Regions from separate parts of the Comamonas sp. C24C genome, predicted to be linked through region 1. Evidence: predicted binding sites of a transcription regulator. Region 1 holds the regulator's gene; each other region holds the start of a gene.
What was found. Region 1 encodes sigma-54, which starts transcription at its own class of promoters, with help from an activator protein. Its sites were predicted from a motif close to TGGCANGNAANCTGCTTT; they were not measured.

Region 1 (7,521 bases):
CGTACTGGCCCTGCCTTGAATATCGATCCCGACCGGCTGCCGCGCCTGACAGCCAAGTGCCGGCAGCTATTGCTTTTGATATTCCCCTACCCCGGTTCTGTTTGACCTGCCCCCATGGTGGCAGCCGGGGTGCCCCCGGTAAAATTGATTCTTATGGCAAAAATTATCGTTCTGGCACTGGTGCTGCTCTTCTTTGGCTGCGGGCTGTACATGCATCTGCGCGGCAAGGTGCGCCACAAGGTGGTCAAGCAATTGTTTGACCACTCCACGTTCACAGCGCCGTTCAACGTCTTCATGCTGATGTTCAGCAAGGTGCCGCGCACGCCCTATCTGCCCACCAGCACCTTCCCCGAGCTGGCGCCGCTGCAGGCCAACTGGCGCGAGATCCGCGAGGAAGCCGTCAATCTGCAAAAGAACATGCAGATCAAGGCCGCCGCCAACAACGACGACGCAGGCTTCAACTCCTTCTTCAAGACCGGCTGGAAGCGCTTCTACCTCAAGTGGTACGGCGACGCCCACCCCTCGGCCATGGAGCTGTGCCCCAAGACCACGGCCCTGGTGAAGTCGATTCCCAGCGTCAAGGCCGCCATGTTTGCCGAGCTGCCGCCCGGCGCCAAGCTCAATCTGCACCGCGACCCCTACGCGGGCTCGCTGCGCTATCACCTGGCCGTGCTGGCCCCCAACGACGACCGCTGCATGATCGAGGTCGACGGCCAGCCCTATAGCTGGCGCGAAGGCGAAGGCGTGATCTTCGACGAGACCTTTATGCACTGGGCAGAGAACCGCAGCGAAGGCAACCGCATCGTGCTGTTCTGCGATGTGGAGCGCCCCATGACCAATGGCTTTGCGCAATGGCTCAACCACTGGCTGGGCAAGAATGTGGTGGCCGCCGCCAGCTCGCCCAACAACGAAGGCGACCCGCGCGGCATGATCAGCAAGCTGTTCAAGATCTCGTTCTATGCGGGCAAGTACCGCCGCGCCTTCCGCGACTGGAACCCGACCTTCTACAAGATCCTCAAGTTCGGACTGATGATCGGTGTGCTGGTCTGGTTTATCTGGTGGTTGATTCCGTCCCGATAAGCCTGCCCTGAAGGCAAAGCCCCAAAAAGCCGCTGACGCATGTCCAGCGGCTTTTTTTCGCCTCCTTGGCGGACCGTCTCAAACCCCTCTCCCATGAAGCGTGCTTATTCCGGTCCTGAGGAGCGCAATACGCATTTCAATGCCTGGACAGTTATCTGCCATGCAATATCCGTCACTACAAAAACAAATCAGAATCAAAATAAATAGTGACGGTTTACAAAATATGGCATTAAAAACATTTACTCACTCTCAAAGAGCCTTTAAAGCAAAAAAACAATTGTCAGCCCGGCATGGATATTGATTAATCGTAAACCTCTCTCACTTCAATTAAAGGGTTTACCCTTAATAATGGATATTTCTTAAAAGAGGCCGATAGAATTTTTTCACCTGTTAAGAATCACAGGAATAGGTCTTTTACCAAATAGCAGTAGGGAGTGATATTTATGCATTATCAATCACGAAAGTTTTTAACCATCCACCGAGGAGAGCGACAGTGCTGAAAAACATAAAAATGCTATTGATTGCATCCCTCGTGGGATCAATCGTTGCCTGCGGGGGCGGCGATGGTGACAGCAACGGAGGAGGAGGTGGCGGCGGCACTCCGCCAGGCCCTGGCGTGACTCAAACTCCTGCTGAAAAAATAGCGGAACTTGAGTCGTCCGGAGAAATTCCCAAGTTGGAACGTGGCCCTGATATCAGCGGACCCGACAGCAATACCAGCGGTATACGCGACGATATCGAATCACTGCTGGCCGCCGAATATACCGGCGCCCGACTCGCCGCCGCGATGCAAACCGCAAGAGCCTTTCAAAAGGCCTTGCTCGTCGACACCGAGGACATCAATGCGGTCAAGGCCATCAGCAAAGAGATTTCACGAGGCATCAACTGCATATATTCCCAATTTGATGGTGCCGATGGCTCCAAGCAGCCGGCCCGGGTCGCGCAAGAGCTGGAATCGATGACGACCAATACCAAGGACCGTTTATTGGCATATCTGAAATACAACAAGGCACTTGATGGAACGTCCTCCGCTTTGCCAGAGGGAGATACCTGTGAATAAGATTCTCAAAAAATGCACATGCATTTTTCTGTCATTCATTGTCGTGAGCACCCCGCTCACCGGTGGCGCCCAAGTCGTCAACCCCGATACGAATCTGTGCCGGGAAACGGGGATCGCCTTTGCCTTTCTGAACGGTGTCCAAACCACCGAATCGCAGGCCAATCGAGCCCTGCAGGAGCTCAAGCGCATTCACGGCCAGACCGCCCCCGGCGGCGATCAGATCAAGTATGAAACCCTGTACAACTATTCGAACGGCTTCGAGGATTTCGTCGAAACCTTCGAGCAGCGCCTGCAGGAGCAGGAAGGCTTGCTGGCAGGCCGGTACGAGCTCTTCTTCGAGGCCCTGAATGGTGGCGGCTCATGGTGGAGCAGCATCGTCAACACTGTGTCGGCAGCGACCGGATTGCTCACGGGATTCGTTGACTGGTACAAGTCGGCAGCCATCAGCCAGCTCACCTCCTTGCTGGGCAATCCGCCGACGCTTGCCAACTATATGGAGCATCAATCGCGCATCGACAACTGGATTCTCGAAGGCAAGAAGATTCTCTTTGTCGCCCACTCTCAGGGCAATCTGTTTGCGAACGCTGCGTATGCCTATGCGGCACCGAAATCCGCTGCAGGCTCGGTGAAGGTGGTGCATATTGCGCCGGCATCGCCCACGCTCAACGGGGAACACACCCTGGCGGATCTGGATCTCGTCATCAATGGCCTGAGAGCCGTGGGCACGGTGGCCAGCATCACGGACAGCATTCCCGGCTATCTGCTGCGCCCCGCCGGTATGAATGGCGAGAAAGACCTGCTCGGTCATGGCTTGATCGAGATTTACATCAACCCGGGCCTGGAGATCTCCAACCGCGTGAAGAGCCACATCACGACCGCACTGTCGACACTCGTGGCTCCGCCTGCGCAAGCGACATCCGGCTTTTTCACCACCACCCTGACATGGGACGGCAGCGGTGACGTCGACCTGCACACCTATGAGCCATCAGGCTCGCACGTCTACTACCGCAACATGCGCGGCGCCAGCGGCTATCTCGATGTAGACAATACCGTCGCCTACGGACCCGAGCATTACTATGCATCCTGCGATTCGGCAAGGCTGCAGGAAGGTACCTATCGAGTCGCCATCGCCAACTACGCCAGAGCCGCCGGCAGAACCGCCACGGTACAGGTCGCATCCTGGGATGACGGCGTGCTGGGCACCAAGTCGGTCACCCTGGGCGCAGCCACCGGCGACAACCCGGTCTACGCCATGTTCAATGTCGTGGTGAGCAAGAACGCCCAGAACGGCAAGTACTCCGCAACCCTCACCCCCTGAGCGACGACGCACATCCAGCCCGAGGCAAACGGTCTTCACCAGGCCGCTTGCCTTTTTTGCTCCTAGCCGCGCGGCGATTCGCTACAGCGCCTTGCGCAGCGTGGTCGTGGGTATCTTGAGCTGCTCGCGGTATTTGGCGACGGTGCGGCGCGCACACTCAATGCCCTGCTCCTTGAGCATGTCGGCCAGCTTGGCGTCTGACAGCGGCTTTCTGGCATCTTCGGCATCGACAAACTGTTTGATCAGCGCACGCACGGCCGTGCTGGAGGCACTGCCGCCGGTTTCCGTGCCCAGGCCCGAACCGAAGAAATACTTGAGTTCGAAAGTACCTTGGGGCGTGGCCATGTACTTGGCCGTGGTCACGCGGCTGATGGTGGATTCGTGCAGGCCCAGCGTGTCGGCGATATCGCGCAGCACCAGCGGGCGCATGGCCAGCTCGCCATGCACAAAGAAGTTCTTCTGCCGCTCCACGATGGCTTCGGAAACACGCAAGATGGTGTCGAAGCGCTGCTGGATGTTCTTGATGAACCAGCGCGCCTCCTGCAGCTGCTGTTGCAGCGCCGCATGACCGTCACTGTTCTTGTGGCGACGCAGCACTCCGGCATAGATGTCGTGCACGCGCAGACGCGGCATGACCTCGGGATTGAGTTGCACGGAAAAGTCCGCCCGGCCCGAGCCGGAGCGCACCGGGCGCACGATGACATCGGGCACCACGATATGGCGCTCCACGTCCACAAAGCGCCGCCCCGGACGCGGCTCCAGTCTGGCGATCAGGGCCATGGCCTCGCGCAGCTGTTCCTCGCGCGCGCCGCACAGGCTGGTGAGCTTGCGCAGATCGCGCCGCGCCAGCAAGTCCATGGGCTGGGCACAGATGGCCTGCGCCAGCAGCAGCCGGCTCATATGCGCCTCGGTCGTACCCTCGTCCTCGGCCGTGCGGATCAGATCGCGCAGCTGCAGTTGCAGGCACTCGGCCAGATCGCGCGCGCCTACGCCCACCGGCTCCAGGCTTTGCAGCAGCTTCAGCGCAATGGCAAAGTGCTGCTCCAGCTCCTCGCGCTCTTCCAGGTCGTCGCCGGCCAGACTCTGCGCCAGCTCCTGCAGGGAATCCTCGAGATAGCCGTCGTCGCTGAGCGACTCGATGAGAAAGCGCAGCGCCGCCGTGTCTGCCGCGCCCAGATGCAGGCTCAGTGCCTGACGATGGAGAAAGTCGGTCAGGCTCTGGTGCTCGCGCGCCAGATCGATGGCATCGGTTTCGTCATCGCCGTCGCGGTTACGTGTGGAGCTGCTGGCCGAGGGCGTATCCCACTCGCTGCTGGATTCACCGCCCCATTCCCCGTCCTGGCCGTCCATGCCGTCGGCCTCCCAGTTCAGCGTTTCCGGGGTTTCGGGGCTCGGCGTTTCCGCTACTGTTTCAGTAGCTAATTGCGCTTGTGATGCCTCTTTTTCAGAATGAATACTATCTGAAACACTGTATTCACTGGCGCTAGCAGCTACATCTACAGGAGCATCTCCCGCAGTTTCGGCCTCATCGCCCGCACGCTCCAGAAAAGGGTTGTCGACCAGCATCTGCTCGACTTCCTGCGCCAGCTCCAGAGTGGAGAGCTGCAGCAGCTGAATCGATTGCTGCAGCTGCGGCGTCAGCGATAAATGCTGCGAAACGCGTAGCGAGAGACCTGGCTTCATCGAGGCGCGGCTCCCAGACAATCATTGCAAACGCGCGCAGTGCTATGGGTTTGCCGCCGGGCCGCCCCAAGGCAAACCCCGGCGCAGCCGGTCAGGGCCCCTTCCGGGGGCAGCGACCACACAAAGTGAGGGAGCGTGGGGGTCATCACATCCTGAAATGTTCGCCCAGATAGACGCGGCGCACATCGGCGTTCTCCACGATCTCCTCGGGCGTGCCTTCGGCCAGCACATGGCCGTCGCTGATGATGAAAGCGTGGTCGCAGATGCCCAGCGTCTCGCGCACGTTGTGGTCGGTAATCAGCACGCCGATGCCGCGCTCCTTGAGGAAGCCGATGATGCGCTGGATCTCGATCACCGCAATCGGGTCGATACCGGCAAACGGCTCGTCAAGCAGGATGAAGCGCGGCTGCGTGGCCAGGGCACGCGCGATTTCCACGCGCCGGCGTTCGCCGCCGGACAGCGCCAGCGCCGGTGACTGGCGCAGATGCTCGACGCGCAGCTCCTGCAGCAGGCCGGTGAGGCGCTTTTCGATCTCGTCGCGTGTCAGAGCCTTGCCCTGCTCGTCCTTTTGCAGCTCCAGCACGGCGCGCACATTGTCTTCCACGCTGAGCTTGCGGAAGATGGAGGCTTCCTGGGGCAGATAGGACAGGCCCAAGCGCGAACGCTGGTGAATCGGCATGCCGCCCACCGGCTGGCCGTCGATGAAGATCTCGCCACCGTCGCTGCGCACCAGGCCCACGATCATGTAGAACGATGTGGTCTTGCCCGCACCGTTGGGGCCGAGCAGACCGACCACCTCGCCTTTTTGCACGGACAGCGACACATCCTTGACCACTTTGCGGCTGCCATAGGACTTGGCCAGATGCTTGGCCTCCAGGCGGCTGTCGGACTCGCCGCTGCGGCTGCTGGAGAAGGTCGGATCGCTCATTTCTTCTCGTCGGCTTTCTCGCCGCCCAGCGTCATGCTCGGGCGCAGCTGGGTGGCAGGTGTGGCGGGCTTGGGCTGTGCGCCCGGCGTACCGTCCTTGGGCGCCATGATGGCGCGCACGCGACCGCCCTGACCCACGGAGGAGCTAGGCAGGCCGCCGCTAGTCTTCTGACCATCGACGGTATAGACGTCGGTGATGTTGTTGTAGACGATGATGGAGCCCGTGACCTGGTCGCTGAGCTGGCCGCCACGGTAGCGGCGCATCTCGCCACGGCGGATGAACTTGACGATATCGGCCTTGCCGTCGTATTCGATGACTTCGCCTTCGCCTTCGATGAACTCTTCGGGCTGGCCGGCCACGGTGTCGCGCTTCTGACGGAAGAAGGCACGCTTGCCGGGCTCGGCCTTGATCACCCCGTACTGATAGCCCTCGGCATCCTGACGCACATCAAGCTGGGCGCCGCGCAGAACGATGGAACCCTTGGTCATCACCACATTGCCGGTGAAGACGCTGGTCTGCTGCAGCTCGTCGTGACGCAGCGCATCCGCCTCGATATTCATGGGCTTGGCGCTGTCGGCCTTTTCGGCATGGACAATGCCGGTCGCTGCTGCCAGGGCGCAGGCCAGCGCAAGAGGTAGGAGTGTTTTTTTCATGGAAGGCACGTTTCTTGCATCCATTGTAGTCATTCCCTTTTTGCAACTTGCGTAAAAAACCACCCACAAAAAAGCCCGCGCTACGGCGGGCTTGCTGGGCATCAAACGTCGTTGGCGTCCGAAACCTTGCGTCAGGCCTTGCGGCTGGAGGCGATCAGCGCATTGACCACGCGCAGCACATTGTCCATATTGCCGGCCTTGGTGCCGTCCGTGTAATAGCGGCCGGCCACGCCCATGGCGGGCACGCCTTCCACGTCGTACTCGTTTTGCAGCTGGGTGGCCTTGCGCACCTGGTTGGCCACAGTGAAGGAGTTGTAGACCTCCTTGAACTTGGCCAGATCCACGCCCTGCTTGCCGATCCAGTCAAAGATGGCCTCATCGTTCTTGAGCGGGTTGCGGTCCACGTGAATGGTACGGAACACCTTGGCGTTCAGCTGGGGCAGCAGGTTCATGCCTTCCAGTGCGTAGTACAGCTTTTGCTGGGGCACGAAAGAGGCATTGAAGGCCACGGGCACCTGGCGCACCACCACATCGGCGGGCTGGGTCTTGGCCCAGGCTTCGAACTGGGGCTCGAAGGCATTGCAATGCGGGCAGCTGTACCAGAAGAACTCGATCACCTCGACCTTGCCGGCCGGCGCGCTCACGCTGGCGGGCTTGCCCAGCTTGATGTAGTCCTTGCCTTCCCGGGGCGCAGCACCCTGGGCCCAGCTGGAGGATGTGCCCAGAGTCAGGGCACCGGCGGCGGCTGCCGAGGCAGCCAGAGAGAATTCGCGACGTTTCATCTAAACAAACTCCTGTA
Region 2 (7,521 bases), on a different contig from region 1:
CCGGAAAAGGACTTCCGCCCCATCAGCGAGGTGAACCGCTACGAATTCGGCCTGGCCGTCGCCAGCGCCGTGCCCGTGAAGGAGCTGCCGCACCTGCTGGCCTGGCTCAAGGCCAATCCGCAGCAGGCCAATTTCGGCGTACCGGCCACGGGCAGCCTGCCGCACTTTTTCGCGCTGATGCTGGGCGAGACCGCCAAGGTGCCGGTCGAGGTCGTGGGCTACAAGGGCTCGGGCCCGCTGCTCACCGACCTGATGGGCGGGCAGATCCCCATCGCCGTGGACACCTTCGACACCCAGATTGCCCAGCACGAAGCGGGCAAGCTGCGCGTGCTGGCCACCTCGGGCGAGCGCCGCAGTGCCATGGCGCCCGGCATTCCCACGCTCAAGGAGCTGGGCGTGAACCTGGTCGGCACGGGCTGGAACACCTTGTTTGCCCCGCAGAGCATGGCGCCGGCCACGGTGCAGCGCCTGTCCCAGCTGGTGCAGGAGGTGATGAAGGAAGCCGACACGCAGCACAAGTTCGCCGCCTCCAACCTGGTGCCCGTGGTCAGCAGCGCGCAGGACACGGAAAAAATGCTCAAGGCCTACCGCGCGCAATGGGCGCCGGTGGTGCAGCGCTCAGGCTTCAAGCCCTGATATTTGAGGAGCACCTATCGCTTGTCACTAAACATTTTCAGCATCAAATCTATTCAGAATCCTTTGTTAACAGGCGATAGAAGCTCCTGTTTTTGAATGTTCTCCGCTCTCCCATGACCGACTCCCGCCCCAACCTGATCTTCATCCTGGCCGATGACCTCGGCTATGCCGACCTGGGCTGCACCGGTGCGCGCGATGCACACAACAACGCCACCGACGTCTCGCCGCGCCTGGACGCCATGGCCGCCCAGGGCCTGCGCTTCACGCGCGGTTACTCCAACTCCTCGGTGTGCTCGCCCACGCGCTTTGCGCTGGCCACGGGCCGCTGGCAGTACCGCCTGCGCGGTGCGGCCGAGGAACCCATCGCCAGTGTGCATGGCGACAAGGTGCTGGGCCTGCCGCCCGATCACCCCACGGTGGCCTCGCTGCTGCGCGATGCCGGCTACGCCACGGCCCTGGTCGGCAAATGGCATCTGGGCTACCCTCCGCATTTCGGCCCGCGCCTGTCGGGCTACGAGGAGTTCTACGGCTTTCACGCCGGCGGCGCCGACTACTTCGCCCACTGCGATCCGCGCGGGCGCCCCGACTTCTGGCGCAACGAGGAGCCGCACACCGAAGACGGCTACCTGACCGATCTGCTGAGCCGCCGCGCCGTGGACTTCGTCAAGCGCCAGACGGCCGAGCAGCCCTTCTACCTCTCGCTGCACTACAGCGCGCCGCACTGGCCCTGGCTGACGCGCGAGGACCGCGCCGAGTCCGAACGCCTGCAAGGCATGGGCAAGCATATCGACGGCGGCTCCATCGACACCTATCAGCGCATGATCCATCACATGGACGAAGGCATCGGCTGGCTGCTGGATGCGCTGGAGGAAAAAGGCATGAGCGAGAACACGCTCATCGTCTTCACCAGCGACAACGGCGGCGAGCGCTTCTCCAATACCTGGCCTTTCGTGGGCCAGAAGATGGACCTGCTCGAAGGCGGCATCCGCGTGCCTTTGCTGGCCCGCTGGCCGGCGCGCATGACGGCCGGTGCCGTCTGCGACACGCCCAGCCTGACCATGGACTGGTCGGCCACCTTCCTGGCTGCAGCGGGCGTAGCCGCACATGCCGACTATCCGCTGGACGGCATCAGCCTGCTGCCCCTGATGCAGGATCAAAGCTGGGTGCCCGAGCGCGACCTGGCCTGGCGCATGAAGCACCGCGAGCAAAAGGCCTTGATACGCGGCGACTGGAAATATCTGCAGATCGAAGGCATCGAGTACCTGTTCCACATCGGCAACGACCCGCGCGAGCGCGCCAATCTGCGTGATCGCGAGCCCCGGAAGCTGGCCGAGCTGCGCAGCGCCTGGGAGCATTGGAATCAGGACTTGCCGCCGATTCCGGAGGAAGCCAAGGTCTCGCTGGTATTCACCAAGGCAGACCTGCCGCAGGCCAGCTTCTGAGCTGCGCGCGACCTGCAAGCCCATCGCCCTGGCGGTGGGCTTTTTTGCGTCTGCGCCCAAACAAAGAGCATGCACTCACTTGCAAATCACCTGTTTGGTGCAAAAAGCCGCGCAAAAGCCGGGCCATGGCGGTGCATCGCAAAAACGCACCGTTTTGGTGCAGTCCATCCAGCCCACCAGCCAGGTGGCGAAAGTTGCGCTCAGTGATTGTGAAAATTCGTAGCTTTTTGTACTCGACAGCTATGGCCCGCTGCCTGTTTCAGCCCGATGACGGCGAACCGCGCCGCGGCGGCCGCAGAGACTGGCACGGTCTGTGCTTTAAGAGTTCATCCGAGATTTTTGCCACGAAATTTTCAAACCGGAGGAACCCTGAATGCCTAGTCCCGCTGCAAGCCGTTTCAAGACTTTCGCCAAGACCGCTGCCCTGGCCTGCGCCGTTGTCGCCCCCATGTGGGCCCATGCACAGCTCTCCGCCAACGTCGCCCTGACCACCAACTACAAGTTCCGCGGTCAGGACCAGGACGCCAGCCGCACCAAGGCCATCAAGCCTGCGCTGCAAGGCGGCTTCGACTACACGTTCGGCGAAAGCGGCTTCTACGTCGGCAACTGGAACTCCTCCGTGGACTGGCTGCCCGGCAACTCGCTGGAAACCGACTTCTACGGCGGCTACAAGTTCAAGGCCGCCGATGTGGACTGGGACGTGGGCATGCTGACCTATGTCTACTCTGGCAATGCCAACGGCAACACCACCGAGATCTACGGCTCCGGCACCTATGGTCCGTTCACGGCCAAGTACTCGCACACGGTGTCCAAGGACTACTTCGGCTGGGCCGGCGCCAAGGCGGGCTCGGGTCTCAAGGGTCGCAACACCGGTTATCTGCAGTTCTCCTACAGCCAGGAAGTGATGCCCAAGGTGACACTGAAAGCATCAGTTGGTTACACCCATTTCTCCAGCGACATCAAGGACCTGGGCGTTCCCAACTATGTGGACTACAGCGTCGGTGGTGCCTATGACCTGGGCGACGGCTTCTCTGCAGCAGCAGCGGTGACCGGCGCCAACAAAAAGGCCTACTTCGGCGATGTGAACAAGGCGCGTCTGATTCTGACGCTCTCCAAGACTTTCTAATTTTTCAGGAGCACGTCATGAAAATGGTGATCGCCATCATCAAACCCTTCAAGCTCGACGAAGTGCGTGAAGCTCTTTCTCAAATCGGTGTCCAAGGCATCACCGTGACCGAAGTCAAGGGCTTTGGCCGTCAGAAAGGTCACACCGAGCTGTACCGCGGTGCCGAGTACGTGGTGGACTTTCTGCCCAAGCTGAAGATCGAGGCCGCGATTGCCGACGATCTGGTGGACGCCGCCATTGACGCCATCGAGGGCGCGGCCCGCACCGGCAAGATCGGCGACGGCAAGATCTTTGTGCAGGCGCTGGAGCAGTCGATCCGTATCCGTACAGGAGAAACCGGCGACGCGGCCCTGTAAAGGCTCAGTCTCTCTGGAACCGTTTTGAGAAAGATTGCCATGACCAAGAAATTATTGAGCGCAGGCCTGGGACTGGGCCTGCTGGCTGCAAGCGCTGCTGGCTTTGCCCAGGAAGCCGCCACCGCAGCCGCCGCAGCAGCACCTGTGGCCGAAGCCGCAGCCGAGGCTGTTCCCACCCTGAGCGCCGGCGATACCGCCTGGATGCTGACCTCGACCATGCTGGTGATCCTGATGGTCATCCCCGGCCTGGCACTGTTCTACGGCGGCCTGGTGCGCAGCAAGAACATGTTGTCCGTGCTGGCGCAGGTCTTCGTGATCTTTTCGCTGATCACCGTGCTGTGGGCCATCTACGGCTACTCGCTGGCCTTTGGCGGGGAAGGCAAGTTCTTCGCGGGCTTCGACAAGCTGTTCCTCATGGGCATCACGCCTGACACGCTGTCGTCCATGCTCAAGACCATCCCCGAATACGTGTTCGTGGCCTTCCAGTCCACCTTCGCCGCCATCACCGTGGCGCTGATCGTGGGTGCGTTCGCCGAGCGCATCAAGTTCGCGGCCGTGATCGTGTTCTCCGTGCTGTGGTTCACCTTCAGCTACATCCCCATGGCCCACATGGTGTGGGGCGGTGGTCTGCTGGGTGCCGATGGCGCACTGGACTTCGCTGGCGGCACCGTGGTGCACATCAACGCCGCCGTGGCCGGCCTGGTGGGTGCCTACATGCTGGGCAAGCGCATCGGCTTCGGCAAGGAAGCCCTGCCTCCTCACAGCCTGACGCTGACCATGGTGGGCGCTTCCCTGCTGTGGGTGGGCTGGTTCGGCTTCAACGCCGGCTCTGCCGGTGCCGCCAACGGCATTGCCGGCCTGGCCTTCATCAACACCATCCTGGCGACCGGCGCTGCCGCCATCTCCTGGATCGTGGCCGAAGCGCTGCTGCGCGGCAAGGCCTCCATGCTGGGCGCTGCCTCGGGTGCTGTGGCCGGTCTGGTGACCATCACGCCCGCTGCCGGTTTCGTCGGCCCCATGGGCTCCATCGTCATGGGCATCATCGCAGGCCCTCTGTGCTTCTGGGGCGTCTCCGGCCTGAAGCACCTGCTCAAGGTCGACGACGTCTGCGACGTGTTCGGCGTCCACGGTGTCGGCGGTATCCTGGGTGCCATCCTGACCGGCGTGTTCTGCGCCAAGGGTCTGGGCGGTATCGAGCCCGAGGGCTACAACATGGCCCATCAGCTGTGGGTGCAGGTCGAGAGCGTGCTGGTGACCATCGTCTGGTCCGGCGTGGTCTCCTACGTGGCCTACAAGATTGCCGATCTGACCGTGGGTCTGCGTGTCTCGGAAGAGTCCGAACGCCAAGGCCTGGACATCACTTCCCATGGTGAGGTGGCCTACACCCGCTAATCGGCAGGCTCTTCGCAAGTTCAGTTTCATTACGTTGCCCCGCAGTGCAAGCTGCGGGGCTTTTTTTATTCACGCCTGCTTTTCAAAAAAATCAAAGATCGGCCCTTCCTGCCCCGGGGGCGCCCCGGCTACCATGCAGGCCATGGATTCAGCCACCAGCCAAATCAATCAGCTCAGCGAGCGCATTCGCGCCGCTGCCAGTGACAAGACCCCGCTGCGCATCTGCGGCGGCGGCAGCAAGGACTTCTACGGCCTGCGCCTGCAGGGCGAGCCGCTGTCCACGCGCGCGCTCAGCGGCATCGTCAGCTATGAGCCCAGCGAGCTGGTGGTCACCGTGCGCGCCGGCACGCCGCTGGCCGAGCTGGAAGCGAGCCTGGCCGCCCAGGGCCAGTGCCTGGCCTTCGAGCCGCCGCACCTGGGTGCCGGCAGTACCGTGGGCGGCATGGTCGCCGCAGGCCTGTCGGGCCCGTCGCGCGCCAGCGTGGGCGCAGTGCGCGATTTCGTGCTGGGCCTGGAGATGATCAACGGTCAGGGCGAGCTGCTGCGCTATGGCGGCCAGGTCATGAAGAATGTGGCCGGCTATGACGTCTCGCGCCTGATGGCGGGCAGCTGGGGCACGCTGGGCCTGATCACCGAAGTCAGCCTCAAGGTCCTGCCCGTGGCTCCAGCCGAGGCCACGCTGCGCTTTGACGCCTGCAGCCAGGCGCAGGCACTGGACTGGCTCAATCACTGGGGCGGTCAGCCGCTGCCGCTCAATGCCAGCAACTGGCTGGAAGAAGACGGCAAGGGCACGCTGTATCTGCGCCTGCGCGGTGCCCGCGCGGCCGTGCAGGCTGCCACGCTGCGCCTGGGTGGCGAGCGGCTGGACAATGATGCCGTCGCCGCCGACTGGAGCGCCAGCCGCGATCTGAGCCTGCCCTGGTTCCAACAGCGCGCTGCCAATCATTGTCTGTGGCGTCTGTCCGTTCCCGCGACCGCAGCACCGCTGCAATTGCCCGGCGATGCCGGCGGCCCCTTGATCGACTGGCATGGCGCACAGCGCTGGGTGCAGGCCCCGCGTTCGGCCGCCGCAGCCCTGCAGCAGCTGGCGCAGGCAGCCGGTGGCTCCGCCTCGCTTTTCAGGGCCGAGGAAGGCAGCCAGACAAGCGCCAATAGCGATCTCGACACGCATGCACAGGCCAGCCCGGCAGGCCGCACATCGGCACAGCTGCATGTCCGTCTCAAGCAGGCCTTCGACCCCGCCGGCATTCTCAATGTGAACCGTCTCTCGGCGCATTGGTAAGAACAAGGACAGCACCCCATGCAAACCAATCTCGCGCCCGAATACCGTGCCACGCCAGAAGGCCAGGAGGCCGAAGCCATCTTGCGCAAATGCGTGCATTGCGGCTTCTGCACCGCCACCTGCCCCACTTACCAGACCCTGGGCGATGAGCTGGACGGCCCGCGTGGCCGCATCTATCTGATCAAGCAAGTGCTCGAAGGCCAGACACCCACGCGGGCCACGCAGCTGCACCTGGACCGCTGCCTGACCTGCCGCAACTGCGAATCCACCTGCCCCAGCGGCGTGCAGTACGGCCATCTGGTCGATATCGGCCGCAAGATCGTCGATGAACAGGTCGAACGCCCCACGGGCGAGAAGCTGCAGCGCTGGCTGCTCAAGGAGGGCATGAACTCCCCGCTGTTCGCCCCCGCGTTGAAGCTGGGCCGCGCCGTCAAAGGCCTGCTGCCCGAGTCGCTGGGCGAAAAAATACCGGCCACCCAGGATGCCGGGGCCTGGCCCGCACGGGAACATGCGCGCAAGGTGCTGCTGCTGGCAGGCTGCGTGCAGCCTGCCATGATGCCGCGCATCAACTACGCCACGGCCCGCGTGCTGGACGCCATGGGCGTGCAGACCGTGATTGCCGACAAGGCCGGTTGCTGCGGCGCGGTGAAATTCCACCTCAACGACCAGGACGGCGGCAAAGCCCAGATGCGCGCCAATATCGACGCCTGGTGGCCGCTGGTGGAACGCGGCGAAGTCGAGGCGATCGTGATGAACGCCTCGGGCTGTGGCGTCACCGTCAAGGAGTACGGGCATCTGCTGCGGCTGGAGCCGCAATACGCGGACAAGGCCGCGCGCATCAGCGCCTTGACCCGCGACCTCAGCGAATTGCTGCCCGACATGCTGCCCGAGCTGGTGGACAAGCTCAAGGACCGCATCACGGTGCCCCGGGCCCCCGTGGCCTACCACCCGCCCTGCACGCTGCAGCATGGGCAGAAATTGCGCGGCGGCGTGGAGGCGGGCCTGCGCGAGCTGGGGTTCGATCTGCGCGTGGCGCGCACCGAATCTCATCTGTGTTGCGGCTCTGCCGGCACCTACTCGGTGCTGCAGCCCGAAATCTCGCACCAGTTGCGCGACCGCAAGATCGCCGCACTGGACGAACCGTTCGCGCCCGAAAAGCCCGCAGCGATTCTCTCGGCCAATATGGGCTGCATCGTCCATCTGCAAAACGGCACCGAAGTCCCGGTCATGCACTGGGTGGAGCTGCTGGATCAGGCGCTGGCCACCGGCTGACACCCCCGCATGCCA
Region 3 (7,521 bases), on a different contig from region 1:
AGGGGATCTGACGCGCCTGCTGCCCAAGCTGCGCCTGGGCGAACTGGATCTGTTCGTGGGACGGCTGGAGCCCGGCTATGCCGCGCCCGACCTGGAGACCGAGGCGCTGTACGACGATCCCATGGTGGCCGTGGTGCGGCCCGGTCATGCGCTGCTGGCGCCGGGCGCGGCCAGCTGGCAGGCCCTGGCGGAGCAGCCCTGCGTGCTGCCGCCGCCCTGGGCCTCGCTGCGCGTGAAGCTGGAGCAGCAGTTCTATGCCCACGGCCTGCATCCGCCGGCCGACATCGTGGAGACCGCGTCCTTTCTCTCGCAGCTGACCTTTGTGCACCAGCGCGGCGCCGTGGCCTTCATGGCACGTGGCGTGGCCCGCTGCCATGCTGCCCTGGGTACACTGGCCATACTGGATCTGGTCGTGCCCATCGATCTGCCGCCCGTGGGGCTGATCACCTTGCGCGGCCAGCCGCTGACGCCGACCACGGGCTTGCTGGTCGAATGCCTGCGCGAGGTGGCCAGGGGACAGGGCTGAGCCCGACGCCATCGGCAAGTCCGCAGGGCGCCGTTTCACATGCCATGTGGGCCTTGCGCATGGGACCGAATTGATGAAGGAGAGCTGTCCATGAGCACCTCGCTACCCGCGTCTTCCACCGGGCCCGTCAGCGGTCCCGAGGCTTCGGCTTTGATCGATGCCAGGATTGCCAGCCTGGACGACTGGCGCGGCGCCATGCTGGCTCGCGTGCGCGCGCTGATCCGCGAGGCCTTGCCCGCTGTGGTGGAAGAGCTGAAATGGCGCGGAACGCCCGTATGGTCGCAGGACGGCATTCTGTGCACGGGCGAGACCTACAAGGCCGTGGTCAAGCTGACCTTCGCGCATGGCGCGGCCCTGGCCGATCCGGCCGGCCTGTTCAATGCCAGTCTTGAAGGCGCCACGCGCCGGGCCATAGACCTGCATGTGGGCGATGCGCTCGACGGTGCAGCGTTCCAGGCGCTGGTGCAAGCCGCTGCACAGCGCAATGCCCAGGCCCGGTCGGCCAGGAAATCGGCTTCGCAAGCCAAAGCCAAACCGCGGTCTGAAGCCTAGGTCGCCGCAGCCGGTGGTCCTGGGCGTGCAGGCGTACAAAAGCACCCCGGTGCAGGTTCAGCCTGCGCGGGGTGCTTCTTGTCTTGAATCGGGCCGGCTGGGGCCAGCCCGGAGTCATCAGGCGTTGGCGATGGCCGCGGCGATGGCTTCGCCCACCTCGGTGGTGTTGGCCTTGCCGCCCAGATCGGGCGTCAGCGGACCGGCCTTGATCGTGTGCTCGATGGCGGCCACGATGGTGTCGTGGGCCTGGCGCCAGGCACCTTCGCTGCGGCCCAGGAAGTCCAGCATCAGCGCGCCCGACCAGACCATGGCGATGGGGTTGGCGATGTTCTTGCCGTAGATGTCGGGTGCCGAGCCGTGCACGGGCTCGAACAGCGAGGGGAAGGTGCGGTCGGGGTTGAGGTTGGCCGATGGGGCCAGGCCGATGGTGCCCGTGGTGGCAGGGCCCAGGTCGGACAGGATGTCGCCAAACAGATTGGTGGCGGCCACCACGTCGAAGCGGCCGGGCTGCAGCACGAAGCGGGCGGTCAGGATGTCGATGTGCTGCTTGTCCAGCGTGACTTCGGGGTAGTCCTTGGCCACATCGTCGGCGCGCTTGTCCCACCAGGGCATGCTGATGGCAATGCCGTTGCTCTTGGTGGCCAGCGTCACGTGCTTCTTGGCGCGGCTCTGGGCCAGATCGAAGGCGTACTTGAGCAGGCGGTCGGCGCCATGCTTGCTATAGACCGATTCCTGGATGCAGATCTCGCGGTCCGTGCCTTCAAACATGATGCCGCCCAGGGCGGTGTACTCGCCCTCGGTGTTCTCGCGCACCACGTAGTAGTCGATGTCGCCGGGCTTGCGGCCGGCCAGGGGGCAGGGCACGCCTTCGAAAAGGCGCACCGGGCGCAGATTGATGTACTGGTCGAATTCGCGGCGGAACTTAAGCAGCGAGCCCCACAGCGAGACATGGTCGGGCACGGTGGCGGGCCAGCCCACGGCGCCGAAGAAGATGGCATCCATGTCCGAGAGCTGGGCCTTCCAGTCGTCGGGCATCATCTGGCCGTGTTCGGCGTAGTAGTCGCAGTGGGCCCAGTCGAAATGGTGGAACTCCAGCGGCAGGTCGAAGCGCCTGGCTGCGGCTTCCAGCGCGCGCAGGCCTTCGGGCATGACTTCCTTGCCGATGCCGTCGCCGGCGATGACTGCAATCTTTTTGGGAGTGGACATGGTGCTCTCTCGTGAATGTGTTGGGTGGCGAGGCAGCGGCTCAGCCTGTGCCTGGCGGTATTTTTGCACCTTGCATAACTGAATACAATTGACTGATCGTGGCCTGATTGTTTACAGATCGTGCAGAAAATGCCCTCGCCAGAAGACCTGCGTGTCTTCACCACCGTGGTGCGCAAAGCCAGCTTTGCCGAAGCTGCGGCCGCGCACAATGCTTCGCCGGCCTTTGTCAGCAAGCGCATCCGCCTGCTGGAGCAGGAGCTGGGCGTGAAGCTGCTGCATCGCACTACACGGCGGGTCGCTGTCACGGAGCAGGGCGAGCGCGTCTACCACTGGGCGCAGCGCATTCTGGACGAGGTCGAGCATCTGCTGCAGGAGGTGGATGTGACGCGCCGCCAGCCGCGCGGCCTGCTGCGGGTGTCCACCAGCTTCGGCTTTGGTCGCAATGTGGTGGCGCCCGCGCTGTCGCAGCTGATTGCGCAATATCCGGCGCTGCAGCTGCGCCTGGAGGTGTTTGACCGCATCGTCGATGTCGCGGCCGAGGGCTTCGATCTCGATGTGCGCGTGGGCGACGAGATCGCGCCGCACCTGATTGCGCGCCATCTGGCCGATAACCATCGCGTGCTGTGCGCGGCCCCGGCCTATGTGCAGCGGCGTGGCAGTCCGCGCACGCTCGACGAGCTGGCTGCGCATGACTGTCTGGTCATCAAGGAGCGTGACCATCCCTTCGGTGTCTGGAAACTGCGCTCGGGCAGTCAGGAGCGCAGCGTGAAGGTGACCGGGCCGCTGTCCACCAATCATGGCGAGATGGCCGTGCAATGGGCGCGCGACGGCCATGGCATCGTGCTGCGCTCGCTCTGGGATGTGGCGGCCGATCTGCAGGCCGGCAGCCTGCTGCAGTTGCTGCCCGAGTGGCAGCAGCAGGCGAATATCTGGGCGGTCTATCCGACGCGGCTGGAGCGCTCGGCCAAGGTGCGGGTCTGCGTCGAGTTCCTGCAGGAGTTCTTCAGCAAACAGGTGCCCACGGGATTCAGGAATGCTATGAAAAAAGAAGCTGCTATCGTTTGATATACATGAATTTCAGACTGTTTTTAATCTGAAAGATATGTACAGCAAGCGCAAGCAGCTTCTGTTTTTGAGCCTGATGCCGCGTGGCGGCTCAGGCCGGTTGCCAATTACTTTGTCAGCGCGGCCTTCACGGCAGCGGACACCAGGCCCATATCGGCCTTGCCGGCCAGCTGGGTCTTGACGGCGCCCATCACCTTGCCCATGTCGCCGGGGCCGGAGGCGCCCAGTTCGGCCACGATGGCCTGCACGGCCGCGGTGATCTCGGCTTCGCCCATGCGTTCGGGCAGATAGACCTTGAGCACTTCCATCTCGGCCTTTTCCACATCGGCCAGATCGGCGCGGTTGGCGGCTTCGAAGGCGGCGATGGAGTCCTTGCGCTGCTTGATCAGCTTGTCGACGATGGCGATGACGGCGGCGTCGTCGAGCTCGATGCGCTCGTCCACTTCCTTTTGCTTCATCGCGGCCTGCAGCAGGCGGATGGTGCCCAGGCGTGCGCTGTCCTTGGCACGCATGGCGGTCTTCATGTCTTCGGTAATCTGGGCTTTCAGGCTCATGGCTTTCTCCTTGGGGTGGGCGAATGGTGGTGCGCCGTGTGAACGGCGTTGACTATCCATGCGCTGGGAGGTCACTGCGCGGCCGGGCAGGCTTGGCACAGTGGCCAGAAAACAAAAAACCCGCGCCTGGCGTCCCGAGCGCGGGTTTGCGGCTGTTTTAAGGCCGACTGGTCCTAATCAACGATTAGTACAGCTTCTTAGGCAGTTGCATGCTGCGAACGCGCTTGTAGTGACGCTTCACGGCAGCAGCCTTCTTGCGCTTGCGCTCGGCTGTGGGCTTTTCGTAGAACTCGCGAGCACGCAGATCGGTCAGCAGACCCAGCTTTTCGATGGTGCGCTTGAAGCGGCGCAGGGCAACTTCATAGGGCTCGTTTTCTTTGACGCGGATGGTAGTCATTTAATTTCCAGATATATCTGTGCTGACAGAGGGTTCTCGGGAAGATCGGGCCTGAGAGCCGTGTACAGCGGTTTCCCCGCCACTTTTTAACTAGTATGGCCGACGGGGTAATGCCAGCAAAGTCGAGCATTATAGACCAAGACTTGGGCCGCGTCTGCATAGTGCAGCCAAGCCGTCCCGCGCGGGCCGCGATGACAGGGCTTTGCCGCAGCAGGCTGGCGTTGCCAAAGCCCCGATCCAGGCGCTGCCATTGTGCGCTTGCGACTGTCTTCATGCCTTTGCTGCGCGCAAGGTGCAGGCCTTGGCCGGGCTGCCCCAAGCCCATGCCGGTGTCGCTGGGCTCTGGGGTTTGTGTGGAGCATCTTGTGCACGGAAATTGCATACAGTTTAAGAGCTCTGTTTCTTGATCCAAGTCAGGAAGCGAGTGACCTGGTGCCTGTGCGCATCGCTGTCTTTTCCGTGTCCAAGGAGCTTTCATCTTGTCCAGCGCTTCTCATTCCTCATCGGTTTCGCGTCGTCAATGGATGGCTTCGGCCATCGCCGTCCCCGGCCTGCTGGCGCTGACGGCCTGTGCTGGCAAGGCCCAGGCTCCGGGCGCTGCTACGACCGGCAATTCTCTGGTGGTGGGCGGTCTGTTTGCCGGCTCGCGTAGCGACAAGGGCTTTATGGAGGCCGGCTGGCGCGGTCTGGAAAAAGCGCGCCAGGAGCTGGGCGTGCAGACCCGTTTTCTCGACGGCATGGCACCCAGGAAGGAGTTGCTGGAGCCGGCTCTCGCGCAGCTCGCGGGGCAGGGCGCGCAACTGGTGATTGCCCATGGCGGGCAGAACAATCAGGCCGCAGCCGAAGTTGCGGCGCGTTTTCCCAGGACCCAGTTCGTCGTGACCCAGGGCGCGGTGCAGGGGAGCAATCTTTGCAGCTATGACGTGCTGCAGGAGGAGTCGGCCTATCTGGCCGGCGTGCTGGCGGCGCTGACCACCAAAACCGGTGTGGTCGGTCATATGTCGGGCATTCGCGTGCCCCCGGGGCTCAAGGGCCGCGCCGCCTATGCGGCCGGCGTGCGCGATACCGACCCCAAGGTCAAGCTGCTGACGAACTTCTCTGGCGATCAGGACGACAACGCCTTGTCGCACCGCATCGCCAGAGCCCAGATGGCAGCCGGTGCCGATGTGATCTTCACCATGCTCAACTCCGGCCGCGATGGCGTGACCCAGGCCTGCCGTGAGGCGGGCACGCGCCAGATCGGCAATGTGATCGACTGGACCGCGGTGGACCCGCAGGTGTTCGTTGCTTCCGCCTGGGCCGATGTGGGTATTGGCGCATTCTTGGCCGTCAAGGACATGCAGGAGCGCGGTGCGCCCGGCCCGGGTATTCGCAAGATCGGCCTGAGCGATCCGGCTGCCGTGCGCCTGACCATGGGCCAGGCAGTGGCGCCCGCTGTACGCGAGCGCGTGGCCAGGGCGTCCGCAGCCATCTCCTCGGGGCAGCTCAAGGTTCCAGAGCACTATGAAGGCCCGGAGTTTGCGGCCTGAGCGCAGGGTGGGCCCTGGGGCTGCCCGCAAAAAAGGATGGTTCGGCCATCCTTTTTTTTGATGGCGGCCGCCGCTCCGATTTCAGTGGCTCAAGCCTGGACCGACTGCTTTTCCGCCATGGCCTGGGCGCAGGCAGCGGCACTGGCCCAGGCCCACTGGAAGTTGTAGCCGCCAAGCCAGCCCGTGATGTCCACCACCTCGCCTATAAAGTACAGGCCCTGGCGGCTCTTGCACTCCATGGTTTGCTGGGACAGCACCTTGGTATCCACGCCGCCCAGCGTGACCTCGGCTTTTTTGTAGCCTTCGGTGCCCGTGGGGGTGATTTCCCAGCGCGACAGCTGCTCCGCCAGTCTGGCCAGGGCCTTGTCGCCGGCCTCGTTGATGGGGCGCTGCAGCTCGGGCATGCGGCTGACCCAGGCATCGGCCAGGCGCGCGGGCAGGTGGGCGGCCAGCTCGTTGGCTACCAGCTTGCGTGAGTGAAGCTTGGCCTGGGCCAGCACCTCGGCCAGATCCACGCCAGGCAGCAGATTGATCTGCAGCGGGGTGCCGGGTTTCCAGTAGCTGGAGATTTGCAGCACCGCAGGACCGGAGAGGCCGCGATGGGTGAACAGCAAATCCTCGTGGAAGCTCATGCGCTCCTTTTTGCTGCCGGTGCTGATTTCCACGGGCAGGGCCAGACCGGCCAGGCCTGCGTAGGGCTGCCAGCCTTCGCCGTCGAAGGTCATGGGCACCAGGCCGGGTGTGCGCTCGATCAGAGGCAGATCGAACTGCTGGGCCAGCCGGTAGCCGAAGTCGGTGGCGCCGATCTTGGGAATGCTCAGGCCGCCGGTGGCAATGACCAGATTGGCAGCCTGTACCAGGCCACGATCGGTTTCAATCTGATAGCTGCAATCGCTTTCTGTGTCTGGGTTTGCCGGTGAAAACACCACTTTCTTGACCTGGCAAGGCTGCCAGCGCTGCACGCCGCCCGCCGTGCACTCGGCCAGCAGCATGGCGATGATGTCCTCGGCCGAATGGTCGGCAAACAGCTGGCCTTGGTGCTTTTCGTGGTGGGCAATGCCGTGCCTGTCCATCAACGTGATGAAGTCGGCGGGTGTGAAGCGCGACAGGGCAGAGCGGCAGAACTGGGGGTTCTGCCCCACAAAATGCTTGTGTGGCGCACGCACGTCCAGATCGCGGTTGGTGAAGTTGCAGCGTCCGCCGCCCGAGATGCGGATCTTCTCGGCCACCTTGGGCGCATGATCGATCAGCAGCACCTTCAGGCCCTGCTGGCCGGCCTGGGCCGCGCAGAACAGGCCGGCGGCGCCGGCGCCGATGATGATGGCGTCAAAAATCTGGAAAGGGACCTGTGGGGTGGAGGACACGGCGGGCAGGGCGCTGAAGCACGAACAACAAAGCCGGTCATTGTCCCAGATGGCCGGTCACTGGGGTTTGAGGGGCTGACAAAGTCCCGAAATGCGCGGATCGTGATGCCTGTGCAGTCGCCAGCCCGTTGTCCTGTTGGGGTATGCGGCAAGCCTCTGCATGTGCCATGGATCACTTCTAGAATCGCGCCCCATGAATACACCATCCCACCAGCTGAGCATGACCGTGCTCATGTCGCCCGACATGGCCAACTTCTCCGGCAATGTGCACGGCGGCGCCATCTTGAAACTACTGGATCAGGTTGCCTATGCCTGCGCCAGTCGCTAT
Region 4 (7,521 bases), on a different contig from region 1:
GCGGTGCGCTGCCTGGGCACGGGAATGCTTTGTACGCCGCTCAGGTAGCGGCCAGTGGGCGAATCGGGGCTGGCCTTGATGTCCTCATAGCTGCCCTGGGCCATGATGCGACCGCCATGCACGCCGGCGCCCGGACCCATGTCGATGATCTGGTCGGCCGCCCGCATCATGTCTTCGTCATGCTCGACCACGATCACGCTGTTGCCGATATCGCGCAGGTGCTCGAGTGTCGCAATCAGCTTGTCGTTGTCGCGCTGGTGCAGGCCGATGGAGGGCTCGTCCAGCACATACATCACGCCCGTCAGGCCCGAGCCGATCTGAGATGCCAGGCGAATGCGCTGAGCCTCGCCGCCCGAGAGCGTGTCGGCGCTGCGGTCCAGGCTCAGGTACGAGAGGCCAACGTCGTTGAGGAAGAGCAGGCGCGAGGCGATCTCGCGCACGATCTTGTCCGCAATCTCGGCCTTGGCGCCGGCCATGCTCAGCTGCTTGAACCAGCCCAGCGCATCGGCCAGCGTGGCATGGCTTACTTCATAGATGGAGCGGGCCTGCTCGCCATCGCCCACGCGCACAAAGCGCGCTTCGCGGCGCAGGCGCGTGCCTTCACATTCGGGGCATTTGCGGATGCTGCGCAGCTTGGCCAGATCGTCGCGCACGACCTGGGATTCGGTCTCGCGAAAGCGGCGCTGAATATTGGGGATGATGCCTTCGAACGGATGCGACTTGATGAAGGCTTCGCCCTTGCGCTCGCCGCTCTCGAAAACATAGTTGAACTCCATGGACTCGTCGCCCGAGCCAAAGAGAATCACGTTGCGCACCTTCTCGGGCAGCTCCTCGAATGCCGTCTCGGTGCTCACGCCATAGTGTTTGGCCACGCTCTCCAGCATGGAGAAGTAGTAGTTGTTGCGCTTGTCCCAGCCCTTGATGGCTCCGCTGGCCAGACTCAGCGACGGGAAGGGCACGACGCGGTCGGGGTCGAAGGCCTCGCTGTTGCCCAGACCGTCGCAGGCTTGGCAGGCGCCCATGGGCGAGTTGAAGGAGAACAGGCGCGGCTCGAGCTCGGGCAGGGAGTAGTCGCAGAGGGGGCAGGCGAACTTGGCGCTGAACAGATGTTCCTTGCCACCGTCCATTTCCAGCGCGATGACACGGCCGCCGGCATCGGCACCGCCGGCGCGCAAGGCGGCCTCGAAGCTTTCGGCCAGGCGCTGCTTGATGTCTTCGCGCACCTTGACGCGGTCTATCACCACATCGATGTTGTGGCGCTCGTTCTTCTCCAGCTTGGGCAGGGACTGGGCGTCGTAGATCTGCCCGTCGACGCGAAAGCGCACATAGCCCTGGGCCTGAAGCTGCACGAAAAGCTCGGCGAACTCGCCCTTTTTCTCGCGCGCCAGGGGGCCGAGGATCATCAGCTTGGTGTCTTCGGGCAGCTGGAGCACGCTGTCGACCATCTGGCTGATGGTCTGGGCCTGCAGCGGCAGATTGTGGTCGGGACAGAACGGTGTGCCGGCACGGGCGTAGAGCAGGCGCAGATAGTCGTTGATCTCGGTCACCGTGCCCACGGTGGAGCGCGGGTTGTGGCTGGTGGCCTTCTGCTCGATAGAAATGGCGGGCGACAGGCCCTCGATCAGATCGACATCGGGTTTGTCCAGGCGGCCCAGAAACTGGCGTGCATAGGCCGAGAGGCTCTCCACATAGCGACGCTGGCCTTCGGCGTACAAGGTGTCGAAGGCCAGACTGGACTTGCCCGAGCCCGACAGGCCGGTGATCACCACCAGCTGGTTGCGGGGGATGTCCAGGTCGATGTTCTTGAGGTTGTGCGTGCGTGCGCCGCGAATGGCGATGCGTGTCTGCGCCAGAGAACGGCCCAGATAGAGGCTGTCATCTTGGACTTCAGAGGGCGAATCAGGCTTCAGGGACACGGGCGCTCCAGACGGGGAAAACTCTCCATGATAGTCAGACGGGCTTGCGCGTGACTAGATGATTCATGTTCACGGACAATCTACGGTTTTATTTCCTCTCTTTTGCCCGGCAGTGATTTAGTTAACCTGGGCATAAGACTTTGACTCTTGGCAAAATCTGAGCGTGAAAAAAATCAATACCTCCCCCAGCGCGGGCACGCAGGGCACGGACAAATCCTCCACCACCATGACCTCCCAGGAACGCCGCTCCAGCGGCGCCCTGGCGCTGATCTTTGCGCTGCGCATGCTGGGCCTGTTCTTGGTGCTGCCCGTCTTCATGCTGGAGGCACGCAAATACCCGGGCGGTGACGACCCGGCCATGATCGGCTTGGCCATGGGTCTGTATGGTCTGACCCAGGCCCTGTTCCAGCTGCCCATCGGGCTGGCCTCCGACCGTATCGGCCGCAAGCCGGTCATTGTCGCCGGCCTGCTGGTGTTTACGGCGGGCAGCCTGATTGCGGCCATGGCCGACTCGCTGACCGGCCTGATGGCGGGGCGTGCCATTCAGGGCGCGGGCGCCGTGTCTGCTGCGGTCACGGCCTTGCTTGCCGACTTGACGCGCGATGGCGTGCGTACCAAGGCCATGGCCCTGGTGGGCGGCAGCATCGGCCTGATGTTTGCGCTGGCACTGGTGCTGGCACCGCTGCTCAACGCCTGGATTGGGTTGTCCGGCATCTTCGGCCTGACCTGCGCGCTGGCGCTGGCCGGCATTGCCGTGGTGCTGTGGGTGGTGCCGCCCGAGCCCAGGCAGCATGCCGATGCGCCCAAGGGGCGGTTCAGCGAGCTGCTGGGCCAGTCCGATCTGCTGCGCCTGAATTTCGGTGTGTTCATTCTGCATACCGTGCAGATGTCCATGTGGGTTGCCGTGCCGGCCATGCTGGTGCAAGCCGGTCTGGCCAAGGAGCAGCATTGGCACATCTATCTGCCGGCCGTGCTGCTGTCCTTTGTTGCCATGGGCTTGCTGTTTTCCATGGAGCGCAAGGGCAGGCTGCGCACCGCCCTGCTGGGGGCCATCGGCCTGGTGCTGGTCGTGCAGCTCGGTCTGGGCATGTTGGCCGCCAGCGGCACCATTCCTACGGTCTGGTGCATGGCGCTGCTGATGTTTCTGTTCTTCTGCGGCTTCAACGCGCTTGAGGCCACCCAGCCAAGCCTGGTCTCGCGCATGGCACCGGCGCCGCTGCGCGGTGCGGCCTTGGGTGCCTACAACACCTTGCAGTCGCTGGGACTGTTTGCTGGCGGTGCTGTCGGCGGTGCTGTCGCCAAATTTGCGGGTGTGCCGGGCCTGTTCATCATGACGGCGGTACTGGTTGCCCTGTGGCTGGCCGTGACCTGGCCGCTGCGCCCGGTAGGTCGTCACTGAGGCGCCGTGCGCCTTCCCACCGGTAGCTGATGCTGGCGGTGCAAAGACTCAGTCTCTTGCTCAGCTGCCTGCGCGGAGTTGCCGGAGCGACCGGCATGGCCGATATGGGATATCGGGAAATCCCGTGCTCTTCAGGGCGGGCTTGGGGCAGAATACGAGCTTCATTGGTTTGGGACCTTTCTTGACTGCCCGGGCCACTTTTTGAAAAGGTATTTCTATGGCATCCGTCAACAAAGTCATCATCGTCGGCAATCTGGGCCGTGACCCTGAAATGCGCACCTTCCCCAGCGGCGATCAGGTGGCCAATGTGACCATCGCCACCACGGACCGCTGGCGCGACAAGAACACCGGTGAAAACCGCGAAGCCACCGAATGGCACCGCGTGGTCTTCAACGGCAAGCTGGCCGAAATCGTGGGGCAGTATCTGCGCAAGGGCAGCCAGGTCTATGTCGAAGGCAGCCTGCGCACCCGCAAGTGGACCGATCAGGCCTCCGGCCAGGAGCGTTACGCCACCGAAATCCGCGCCGACACCATGCAGATGCTGGGAAGCCGCCAGGGCGGTGGTCAGCAGCAAGGCGGCTACGGCGGCGACGATGGTTACGGTGAAAGCAGCTATCAGGCACCCAGCCGTCCGGCTCCCGCGCCCATGCAGCAGCGCCCCGCACCGGCACCCATGCAGCAGCGTTCTGCTCCTGCTCCCATGGCTCCTCCTCCCCAGCGCGCTGCGTCGGGGTTTGACGACATGGATGACGATATCCCGTTTTAATTCAGAGACAGGCGGCAGTTGCCGCTTTCCAGGAATCTGCAAAAGCCCGCGCTCCCATCAGCGTGGGCTTTTCTCATGCGGTGAACGGAGAGATTGCAGGAGCAATTCCATAGATGTTGCAGGCAGATGGCAGCAGGGTTGAAAATTTCAATGGGATCGCTGGCTTCATCGAATTAGTGAAATAAGATGCTGCATCCAGGCGCGTTTCATCCAGTTACGATTAGGGGGCGGGCGCTGAATCACACACTCAAGTGTGAGGGATCTCTGCCAGTGCAGCCAAGCGGGACTTGGCGTTTCCTCAGGAGCTTCGAGCATGCCGACTTTGGTCATCTCAATCGACGGCGCAGTCATCAAGGAAGTGCAGCTCACCAAGGAGCGCACGACCGTGGGTCGTCGTCCTTATAACGACATCGTGATCGAGAATCTGGCGGTCAGCGGCGAGCATGCCGTGCTCACCATCACTGGCGGCAAGGTCAGCATCGAGGACTTGCGCAGCACCAACGGCACCTATGTCAATGGCCGTGCCATCCAGAAGCAGTATCTGCTCAACGGTGACCTGCTGGACATTGGGCGCTACAAGATCCGTTTTCTCGACACTGTGATCCCCGATACCAATATTTCGTCTGCCCCGGGCGGCAAAAAGGCGGCGCTGGCGCACATTTCCGAAGAAGCGGACAGCGGCCATGCCAAACTGGCCAGCCCTTCCGGGTTTGGCGAGATCTCCAGCTTCAGTTCCACCATTCAGGGCTCGCTTGCCGCACTGCCGGAGCGTCACGCCGTGATTCGCATGCTCACCGGCAGCCTGGCAGGCAAGGAAATAGCGCTTTTCAAAGTCGTCACCACCCTGGGTAAGCCTGGAGTAGCCATCGCTTCCATCACCCAGAAGCCTCATGGCTTTGTGCTTACCCAGCTGGAGGGTGCCAGTGAAGACCTCAAGCTCAATGGTCAGGTAGTCGGACCTCTTTCCGTGCCCCTGCTCAATGGCGATACGGTGGACCTGGCGGGCAGCACCATGCGCTTTGTCGTGGAGTGACTGGCTTGACGGGCGTTAAGTATCTGACAAATTTGTCACCGCTTGCGATCGGATTGCCAAAATTGTTACTCAAACTCGCGTGAATGTTGCCAAACGTGTTGTCTTGTGTGGTGCTTTCAACCGGTCAGCTTGTTGGCATGCCGCTTGCTTCATAGCCTGGGTCTCATCCAACTAGGGAGTTTGAAATGAAGCGTTCCATTCAAAAGGGTTTCACCCTGATCGAACTGATGATCGTTGTCGCGATCATCGGTATTCTGGCTGCCGTGGCTCTGCCTGCTTATCAGGATTACACAGTCCGAGCCAAGGTCGTTGACGGCTTGTCTTTGGCAGCCTCAGCAAAAACTGCGGTGGCTGAAAATGCCGCGAATGCTTCGCCTTTTAAGTCGGGTTGGATTGCTCCAGGTGCAACCAAGAATGTCAACAAAATTGAAATTGACGATACTACCGGTAAAGTAACAATTACTTATCAAAATGCCATTGATGGTGGTAAAACATTGATTCTGACGCCTCTTGATGGCTCGCGCGACGCAGGTGTTGCGTTGGCTGGAACTTCAACTGCCTCAACAATTCCGACGAGCGGTTCTATTACTTGGGTTTGTGCTGCTGCAAGCAGTACTGTCACGAATACTGCTGTTGGTAAAGGTACAATCAATCAGAAGTATGTACCTGCAGAGTGCCGTAGCTAATTAAGTGCACTGAAAAAAGATATTGAATTAATTCAACTAAAAGCATGCCGACTTCGGCATGCTTTTTTATTGGAGCTTTATGCTGAATAAATGGCTTGGTGCTGATGTATCAAAAGAATTTGGTGTAAACATGGCAATGCTGCTTGTTAAAGCTGCATCCAAGGAACAGAGCAAGAAAAGAATAAAACCTTTGAAAAAAGAAGAGAAGCGCTTTGATTCAGCGCTTTTTTCCATCGAGAAACAGTTAAATAACTTCATTTCCATCAATAAGCTGAATATATACTCCAAGGCTCAGATGGGTAGTTCTTTTAAATTTACACTTTTGGAAAATGGATTCGAATCAGATGTGGCAAACTCCATGACCACATGGCTGCTTCTTCGTTGTAAGTAATTAGATATGCTGCAGATTCTAAGAAAGATTCTTAAATCGAAAAAGTCCGGCAATGAAAGTAAAAAACCAAAGCTTAATGTAATTGAGGATAGCTCCAACTTTCAATTGGGTAATTCTGCAATGGCTCAAGGAAACGTTGATAAAGCCATTGATTACTATCGTCGACATGTTGCAATTTTCCCTAATTTAGTTAATGGTTATGTTGGGCTTGGATATGCATTGACAGAGAAAGCGAACTGGTTAGAGGCTATTAATGTCTTGGAGAAGGCTCTGTCAATCAATGCGGAAAGTAGTAGCGCTAATTTCCTCTTGGGGCGTGCATATTTTAATGTCGATGATCTATTTTCTGCCGAAAAATATTGGAAGCGAGCAAATTTTTTAGATCCGAAAAATGAGGCTATTTATGCTGATTATTGTTTTTTGTTATTTAAAAATGGGAGAATAAAAGATGCAATTTCTTTGATTGAAGCTGGCATTGAGAATTTTCCAGATAATTCTCAGTTTTATTTTTATTATGGAAACTTATTGGCGGAAACTGGTGATTATGCGAGTGCAGTTATGCACTATAGAAATTCTGTAAATCTTGGAGATCAGTCGCCTGGGCTTTATGCAAGCATGGGGGCTTGTTTGATTCAGACAAGTAGACATGATGATGCAATTGATGCTTTGAAGAAGGCAAAAGCACTAGATCCTAGTTCGGCAATAGCTGCAAGCAATTATCTGTTGGCTATTCAGTACAGCAAAAATATTTCAATGGCGGAAAAATTTTCCGTTGCTCAAGAGTTTTCGAAGAGTTTTGAAGCAGAGTTGGAGGATGAATGGGGAAATTATCATCAATGCGATGATGCTTTGGTGAGTAGGAAATTGCGAGTAGGATATGTTTCTGGAGACTTTCGTGCACATTCGTTAGCATTCTTTTTCGAACCGATTATTAAAAATCACGATAAATCAAAGTTTGAAATTTTTTCCTATTACTCGTATCCTACAATAGATGTGGTTTCTGAAAGAATAAAAAGAGAATCAGATCAATGGATTCCATGTTATGGGATGACAGACTCTGAATTGGCTTCCCGCATCCGAGAAGATGAGATTGATGTGCTAATTGATTTGTCGGGTCATACCGGGAATAATCGATTGCTAACTTTCGCGAGAAAACCAGCTCCTGTGCAAATGACATGGCTTGGCTATCAAGCGACTACCGGGTTGCGAGCAATAGATTATCGTATTACAGATGAATCCCTTGACCCAACAGGCACAACAGAGAGCTTCCATTCTGAAAAATTGATCCGCCTATCAGCCAGTGGTACTTTCAGTCCTTCTCCAGATAGTC

Region 2: the regulator sigma-54 is predicted to act here: its motif matches at 2,381-2,398, upstream of ACLBXN_RS16645 (TorF family putative porin).
Region 3: the regulator sigma-54 is predicted to act here: its motif matches at 4,666-4,683, upstream of ACLBXN_RS07475 (BMP family protein).
Region 4: the regulator sigma-54 is predicted to act here: its motif matches at 5,248-5,265, upstream of ACLBXN_RS16320 (pilin).

The regions. Positions count from the first base shown of each region.
Region 1 is NZ_JBKFBC010000005.1:19,401-26,921, reverse strand. It holds partial or broken gene ACLBXN_RS10700 (DUF711 family protein) at 1-19, shown strand, start outside; gene ACLBXN_RS10695 (aspartyl/asparaginyl beta-hydroxylase domain-containing protein) at 154-1,080, shown strand; gene ACLBXN_RS10690 (hypothetical protein) at 1,574-2,140, shown strand; gene ACLBXN_RS10685 (YfaP family protein) at 2,184-3,458, shown strand; gene ACLBXN_RS10680 (RNA polymerase factor sigma-54) at 3,540-5,141, opposite strand; gene lptB (LPS export ABC transporter ATP-binding protein) at 5,287-6,069, opposite strand; gene lptA (lipopolysaccharide transport periplasmic protein LptA) at 6,066-6,722, opposite strand; gene ACLBXN_RS10665 (thiol:disulfide interchange protein DsbA/DsbL) at 6,854-7,504, opposite strand.
Region 2 is NZ_JBKFBC010000009.1:27,561-35,081, forward strand. It holds gene ACLBXN_RS16635 (Bug family tripartite tricarboxylate transporter substrate binding protein) at 1-636, shown strand, start outside; gene ACLBXN_RS16640 (sulfatase family protein) at 750-2,078, shown strand; gene ACLBXN_RS16645 (TorF family putative porin) at 2,452-3,204, shown strand; gene glnK (P-II family nitrogen regulator) at 3,222-3,560, shown strand; gene ACLBXN_RS16655 (ammonium transporter) at 3,600-4,952, shown strand; gene glcE (glycolate oxidase subunit GlcE) at 5,086-6,234, shown strand; gene glcF (glycolate oxidase subunit GlcF) at 6,253-7,506, shown strand.
Region 3 is NZ_JBKFBC010000003.1:117,282-124,802, forward strand. It holds gene ACLBXN_RS07445 (LysR substrate-binding domain-containing protein) at 1-526, shown strand, start outside; gene ACLBXN_RS07450 (DUF1801 domain-containing protein) at 617-1,078, shown strand; gene ACLBXN_RS07455 (tartrate dehydrogenase) at 1,196-2,284, opposite strand; gene ACLBXN_RS07460 (LysR substrate-binding domain-containing protein) at 2,414-3,349, shown strand; gene ACLBXN_RS07465 (GatB/YqeY domain-containing protein) at 3,457-3,903, opposite strand; gene rpsU (30S ribosomal protein S21) at 4,088-4,300, opposite strand; gene ACLBXN_RS07475 (BMP family protein) at 4,780-5,829, shown strand; gene ACLBXN_RS07480 (NAD(P)/FAD-dependent oxidoreductase) at 5,919-7,193, opposite strand; partial or broken gene ACLBXN_RS07485 (acyl-CoA thioesterase) at 7,387-7,521, shown strand, end outside.
Region 4 is NZ_JBKFBC010000008.1:215,732-223,252, reverse strand. It holds gene uvrA (excinuclease ABC subunit UvrA) at 1-1,916, opposite strand, end outside; gene ACLBXN_RS16335 (MFS transporter) at 2,143-3,315, shown strand; gene ssb (single-stranded DNA-binding protein) at 3,533-4,081, shown strand; gene ACLBXN_RS16325 (FHA domain-containing protein) at 4,395-5,114, shown strand; gene ACLBXN_RS16320 (pilin) at 5,300-5,800, shown strand; gene ACLBXN_RS16315 (hypothetical protein) at 5,880-6,191, shown strand; gene ACLBXN_RS16310 (O-linked N-acetylglucosamine transferase family protein) at 6,198-7,521, shown strand, end outside.